2 linked regions of the Gloeobacter violaceus PCC 7421 genome follow. The protein of the gene in region 1 interacts with the protein of each later gene in a pairwise test. Links are inferred from orthologs where the notes say so. Each region holds a gene or a part of one and is shown in the gene's direction. Other genes may lie near its edges.

Region 1 (3,258 bases):
CCCCTCGAAGCGCTCGTCCGCCCAGCGCCGGATCACCTCCGGTAAGGCCGGTTCGTGCACCGCTTCTCCGAGGGCGCGGGCCAATAGCTCGGCACCCTGCGGATCGAGAAGCCGGTCGACGCGGTTTTGCAGCTGCTCGGCCAGGCGAATCGGGTTTTTGAGGTAACGGGCGTTGACCAGGCCGCTGAAGCGGTGCTCCCGACCGTCCATCAGCGCGCAACTGAGGCGAATCTGGCCGTCGCGCTGGATGGTGGCGCCGGTACCCGCGTTAAAGAGCGGGCAATCTTCGAGGAGTTCACAGGCGCGCACCACCGCCTGGCGGGCACCGCCGTTTTTGAGCACCTCATGGGCGTCTTTGAGAATCTCCTGCAGCGCCTCGCGGCGCACCTGTCGGCTCGATTGCTCCGCCTCGGTCGCCCCAAGTCCACCATGAATAATCAGTCCTGGCCGTGGCATCTTCTCGCTCCTTTTTGCTTTGCTTATCTTACGGGCTGGGGGACGGCACCGGAGGTCCGGCGCAAGGATCGGGGCTTTCGGAGGCGAAGCTTTGCATCTGGGCGCTAGATATAGAGTAATATGGCGAACTGAAACGAAGGCCCGGCTCCATGACCTCATCCGAACTCGACCTGCGCATCGAAGAGCGCCTGCCGCCCCAAAACATCGATGCGGAGGAGACGATTCTGGGGGGACTGATGATGGATCCGGAGGCGCTCACCCGCGTCGTCGAACACCTGAGACCCGAGGCGTTCTACGTCGAGTCGCACCAGATCATCTACCGCGCCGCCCTGGCGCTGCACGCTCAGGGAAGACCCACCGACCTGCTCACCCTGAGTGCCTGGCTCGAAGATAACAAGCTCACCGAAAAGATCGGGGGCCGCACCTACCTGCGCCGCCTCACCGACGCCGCCATCAATACGATCAACATCGACGGCTACGGCCGCCTGGTATCGGACAAGTACGCCCTGCGCATGCTCATCCGCGCCGGCCAGGAAATCGCCGCCCTCGGTTTCGATAGCGCCACCGAGATTCCAAAGCTGCTCGATCGAGCCGAACAAACGCTCTTTGCCGTTACCCAGGAGCGGGTGCAACGCTCGCTGGTGCCCGCCTCCGAAGTGCTCATGAACATCTTCGAGCAACTGGAGACCCGCTACCAGGACGGCAGCAACGTCTTCGGCATCCCCACCCACTTCTACGATCTCGACAACTACACCCAGGGCCTGCAGCCGTCCGATCTGATTATCGTCGCGGGCCGCCCCGGCATGGGCAAGTGCTGCGCAGCCGATACCCCCATCGCCGATCCGGTCACCGGCGCGCTGGTCACCATCGAAGAAATCTACCGCCGCGGTGAGGCCGGAAAATTGGTGGAAGTGCTGACGCTGTTGGGCGACGGCAGACTGGCCCGCGTCGAACCGAGTCACTTCGTAGACGACGGCATCAAGCCGGTCTACCGCGTGCGCACCGGCCTCGGGCGCGAGGTGAAGACGACCCTGACCCACCCCTACCTGACCCCGACCGGCTGGAAGCCCCTCGCCGAAATCGCCGCCGGGGCGCGCATTGCTGTGCCCTGCCGCATCCCGGTTTTCGGCAGCGAGAGTCTGCCGCCCAAAGAAATCTCGCTGTTGTGCAGCCGGGCCACCCGGGATAACCGCATCCCCGACCCGGTTTTTCGGCTGCCGAGGGCGCAACTGGTCGCTTTTTTGAAGCAGCTCTGCATCACCGCCGACTCCGCCCGGGTGAGCGACCGGACCGTCGAATTTACTTCACCCTCCAAGTCTTTTTGCCACCAACTGCAGCATCTGCTGTTGCGCCTCGGGGTGCTCTCGGCTCTGCGCGAGGTGTCCGGGATATTTTATCTGGATATCAAACCCGCCGCTGAAACGCCAATCAAACCCGCCAGCCTTTGGAGCCAGGATCTCGCTCACCATTGCGACCTCCACTGGGATGAAATTGCGTCCATCGAGTATGTGGGAAACGAGCAGGTCTACGACCTGACGGTGCCCGTCACCCACAACTTTGTCGCAGCCGATATCTGTCTGCACAACACCGCCTTTTCCCTATCGATCGCCCAGCGTATCGCCCAAAAAGCCGGTTTGCCGGCGGTGGTCTTCAGTCTGGAAATGTCCAAAGAACAACTCGTCCAGCGCCTGCTGTGCTCGGAAGCGGGTGTCGAAAGCCATCGGCTGCGGGCGGCGCGCATCAGCGAAAACGAATGGCAACGCATCGGCCAGGCCATCGGTGAACTGGCCAGTATTCCCCTCTACATCGACGATTCTCCGAACGCAACCGTCACCGAAATCCGCTCCAAGGCCCGTCGCCTGCAGGCCGAGCAGGGCGGACGATTGGGACTGGTGATGATCGATTACTTGCAATTGATGGAAGGGGCAGGATCCGACAACCGCGTCCAGGAGCTGTCGAAAATCACCCGCGGTCTCAAGGGCCTAGCCCGCGAGTTGCGCGTGCCGGTAATGGCCCTCTCGCAGCTATCGCGCAGCGTCGAAGCGCGCACAAACAAGCGGCCCATGTTGTCGGACTTGAGAGAATCGGGGTCCATAGAACAAGACGCCGATATCGTCTTAATGCTCTACCGCGACGACTACTACAACCCCGACTCACCGGATCGCAACATTGCAGAAGTCAATATCGTCAAACATCGCAACGGTCCCACCGGTACCGTGAAATTGCTCTTCGAAAATCAGTTCACCCGGTTTTTAAACCTGACTTCCGGCAACCACTGACAGCAGGGATGTCAGCCGGTGGCCCACTCAGTCCCCACCACCGGAAGCGCCCAGCGCTCGATGGCGGCGGTCAACTGATCGCGGCGTACCGGCTTGATCAAACAGTCGTCCATACCCGCCGCCAGACACAGATCGTACACCCCGGCGCTGGCGTTGGCGGTGATGCCCACGATGGGGGTGCGCCGGGCCGAGTCTTCGCGTCTGCGGATCTCGGCGGTGGCCTGGAAGCCGTCCATGACCGGCATCTGGCAATCCATCAGCACCAGCGCAAAGGAGCGGCTCGCCAGCACGGTGAGGGCCTCCGCGCCGGTCTCGGCCACCTCCGCCCCGCAGCCGAGCCGCTCGAGGTGCCGCAGCAGCACCTTTTGATTGACGGCGTTGTCTTCGACGATCAAAATCGGCCCGTACTGGGGCAGCCGCACCGTCATGGGTGCGCTCGGCGGCGGCGGTTCGACCGGAGCCGAAACTTTGAGCGGCAACACAAACCAAAACGTCGAACCTTGCTCCAGACGGCTCTCGACAC
Region 2 (3,116 bases), 1.6 Mb from region 1 along the record:
TATCCAGACGCCAGTTTCAGAAGCACCCGGCGCAAAGATTCGCGAATCAGTCGCCGGTAGCGGTTGCGGCGCACGGCGTTGCCGACTTTGCGGCTGGTGGTAATGCCAATCCGGGTTGGGGCAGGAGCGGCCTTCAGCACCAGCAATTGCAGATGGCTACTCGTATAGCGTTTGGCGCGACGATGCACCAATTCGAAGTCGCGCCGGGCGCGCAGGCGGTGCTCGCCGGGCAGCAAAGACTAGACGGCCAGGCGATGGCGACCTCTGCGGCGACGGGCCGACAGCACGCGCCGTCCGCTTGCCGTCCGCATGCGCGCCCGGAAGCCGGAAGTCTTCTGGCGCTTGCGGGTGGTGCCACCCAGCGTTCTTTTCATCGATATCTATAAACGCAGCGTTTCGCATTATAACTGAGTGGTGCCGCGCTGGCAAAGCGCCTTGACCAAGTTTTCGCCTGCGCCGGGTCCGTATCGAACAGGACAAAACATCGCAGCGACGTGGCCGCTTGACCACGTTTTGCCGATGGGCGGACACGCGTGCAAATCGCAAATTGAGGATGGACGGATGGCGGATCTTTGGATAAGATTGCACACTAAAGCGTCGGCGTCCGGCATAGATATATTTAGGTGTAAACATTGGTGGAAACGCTCTGGGATGGTATCCTAAGTCACCTGAAGGGCCGGCTCAGCCGTCCCACCTTTGAAACATGGATAAAGCCGGCAACGGCCCAACAATTCGAGCAAGACTGTCTGATCATTCGCACGCCGAACCCTTTTGCACGCAGTTGGTTACAACAGCATTACGCCGGCGCGATTGCCCAGGCAGGTGAACAGGTAATCGGCCGACCCATTCAAGTTGATTTCATCGTTTCCGAGCAGTCCGAGGAGGCGTTAAAGCCTGTCATAGAGCGAGAGCCTGCCCCGGCTGCTCCGCCTGCCAATGTCGCTTCGCTCAATTCCAAATACACTTTTTCGCGCTTCGTGGTTGGGGCGAACAATCGCATGGCCCACGTGGCGGCTCTTGCCGTGGCGGAGATGCCGGGTTGCAACTATAACCCCCTGTTTTTGTGCGGTGGCGTTGGATTGGGGAAAACCCACTTGATGCAGGCAATTGGTCATTATCGGCTCGATATCGATACAAGGACCAAAATTGCTTATGTCAGTACCGAAAGATTCGCCAATGAACTTATCGAAGCTATCCGGCGCGATGCAATGCAAACCTTTCGCGAGCATTATCGCCGCGTCGATCTGTTGATGATCGACGATATTCAGTTCATCGAAGGCAAAGAGTACACCCAGGAAGAGTTTTTCCACACCTTCAACGCCCTCTACGAGTCGGGCAAGCAGATAGTGATCGCCTCCGATCGCCCTCCCCAGCTGATCCCGCGTCTGCAGGAGCGTTTGTCTTCTCGCTTTTCGATGGGACTGATTACGGACATTCAGCAGCCCGATATCGAGACGCGCATGGCGATCCTTCAAAAAAAGGCCGAGTACGAGAACATGTTCGTTCCGCAGGATGTCATCCACCACATCGCCTCCGCCTACACCACCAACATTCGCGAACTGGAGGGGGCGCTCATCCGGGCGGTTGCCTACGTGTCGATTTCGGGGCTGCCGATGACCGTCGAGACGATTAGTCCAATTCTCTCGCCACCGCGCACCCGCGGCGAAATCACCGACGAAGCGATCCTCGAACTGGTCTGCGACGAACTGAAGGTGAGCGCCGAGGACATGCGCAGCGACTCCCGCCGCCGGGATATTTCCCAGGCGCGGCAGCTGTGCATGTATCTGCTCAGAAAGTACACCGATTTGAGCCTGCCCAAGATCGGCCAGGCCCTGGGCGGCAAGGACCATACCACCGTTCTGTACGCCATCGACAAAATTGAGCAATCGAAGATCCGCGACCCCGAGGTGCAGCGCCTCCTGCAGAGGCTGGGCAACCGCCTGGAGGCGGACGCCCGCCACTAGCTACGGTGCAAACGGCAAAGCGACGACGGCAACTTCCCGCTCCCCCGCCTGCACACGCCCGCTCGGTTTGGCTTTCTGCCAGCGGGTTCGGGCGAGGGCAATGTGCGCCTTTTTTGTCTCGCTATAACCGGTGCTGGTCACCACGCCCACGTAATCGCCCTCCAGGGTCAGCTCGGTTCCAGCTTCCAGCGGTTCTTCGGCCAGCAGTCCGACCAGCTCCTGGGCGGGGTGGCCCACGAAGGTGGCCCGTGAGATCACTTCCTGGCCTGTGTAGCAGCCTTTGTCGTGGGAGATGGCGCCGTCGATGCCCAGATTGAGCGGGATCAGATTGTCGTTGAGTTCTTTGTCCCAGGCGGGAAGGCCCTGCTCGATGCGCCAGGCCTCGAAGCGCTCCGCCTCCAGGGGTGCCGGCGCAAACTCGGAGGGCATCCGCACGAGTTCCAGCCGGTAGTGACCCGGTGCCAGGGTGCTCAGGCGGGCGGGCAGCCCGTCCAGTGCAAAGTCGCGGTATCGGCCGGGTTCAGGGATCGGCTCGAACGGTGGTGCCGAGCTGAGCAATTCGAGGACGATCGCTTCGCGCGGCTCTAATACCACATCCTCGCTGAAGACATAGCGCTCCAGGCGCGCCGCGAGCGCCTCGGCGCAGCCCGACGGCACCGCGAGGGTGTAACCGCCGTCCGCTTGCTGATACAGATCAAAAAAGGCGACGAGTTTGCCCTGTCCAGTCAGTAGTGCCCCGGGGATGAATTTTCCCGGCTGCAGGGTCTTAAGGTTGCAGGTGAGCACCCGCTGCAGGTAGTCGGCGGCGTCCTTGCCCCGGACGCTCAGTAGCTCACGATCACTTAGAAAATAGCCTTCGAGAGACATTGCGTTACGGCCTGGTTTTCTTTCAGGCTAGCAGCGCTTGCCCCGGCACGGCAGACCGTAAAATTGGCTGGTTGCGATTTGGGGCGCGGTGGGTACGACTCGACGATCGTTGCTGGGAGTGGCGGGGCTCGTCGGTGCGGCAACGGTCCTCAGCAAGTTCATCGCCCTGTTTCGCGAGCAATTTATCGCCGCGAGCTTCGGGGTGTCCGCCGGGGTGGACGCCTACAACTACGCCTACAAGCTGCCGGGGTTCCTGCTCACCTTGCTCGGGGGGGTCAACGGGCC

The links.
Region 2: the proteins of dnaB (region 1) and dnaA interact in binary tests that used the Escherichia coli proteins (3 or more experiments, as listed by UniProt). The link is inferred for Gloeobacter violaceus PCC 7421 from one-to-one orthologs.

The regions. Positions count from the first base shown.
Region 1 is NC_005125.1:32,736-35,993, reverse strand. Bases 233-3,170 are described here. They hold dnaB (replicative DNA helicase), read left to right. Parts: upstream 233-605; coding sequence 606-2,735; downstream 2,736-3,170. Other genes in these bases: GLL_RS00165 (ATP-binding protein), read right to left, coding at 2,747-3,170; GLL_RS00175 (isoaspartyl peptidase/L-asparaginase), read right to left, coding at 233-456. Also shown: more of GLL_RS00175, read right to left, coding at 1-232; more of GLL_RS00165, read right to left, coding at 3,171-3,258. UniProt on the Escherichia coli protein: The main replicative DNA helicase, it participates in initiation and elongation during chromosome replication. Travels ahead of the DNA replisome, separating dsDNA into templates for DNA synthesis.
Region 2 is NC_005125.1:1,582,607-1,585,722, reverse strand. The notes cover bases 4-2,799. They hold dnaA (chromosomal replication initiator protein DnaA), read left to right. Parts: upstream 4-635; coding sequence 636-1,964; downstream 1,965-2,799. Other genes in these bases: GLL_RS07670 (YgfZ/GcvT domain-containing protein), read right to left, coding at 1,965-2,799; rpmH (50S ribosomal protein L34), read right to left, coding at 240-374; rnpA (ribonuclease P protein component), read right to left, coding at 4-236. Also shown: more of rnpA, read right to left, coding at 1-3; more of GLL_RS07670, read right to left, coding at 2,800-2,831; murein biosynthesis integral membrane protein MurJ, read left to right, coding at 2,920-3,116. UniProt on the Escherichia coli protein: Plays an essential in the initiation and regulation of chromosomal replication. Binds in an ATP-dependent fashion to the origin of replication (oriC) to initiate formation of the DNA replication initiation complex once per cell cycle.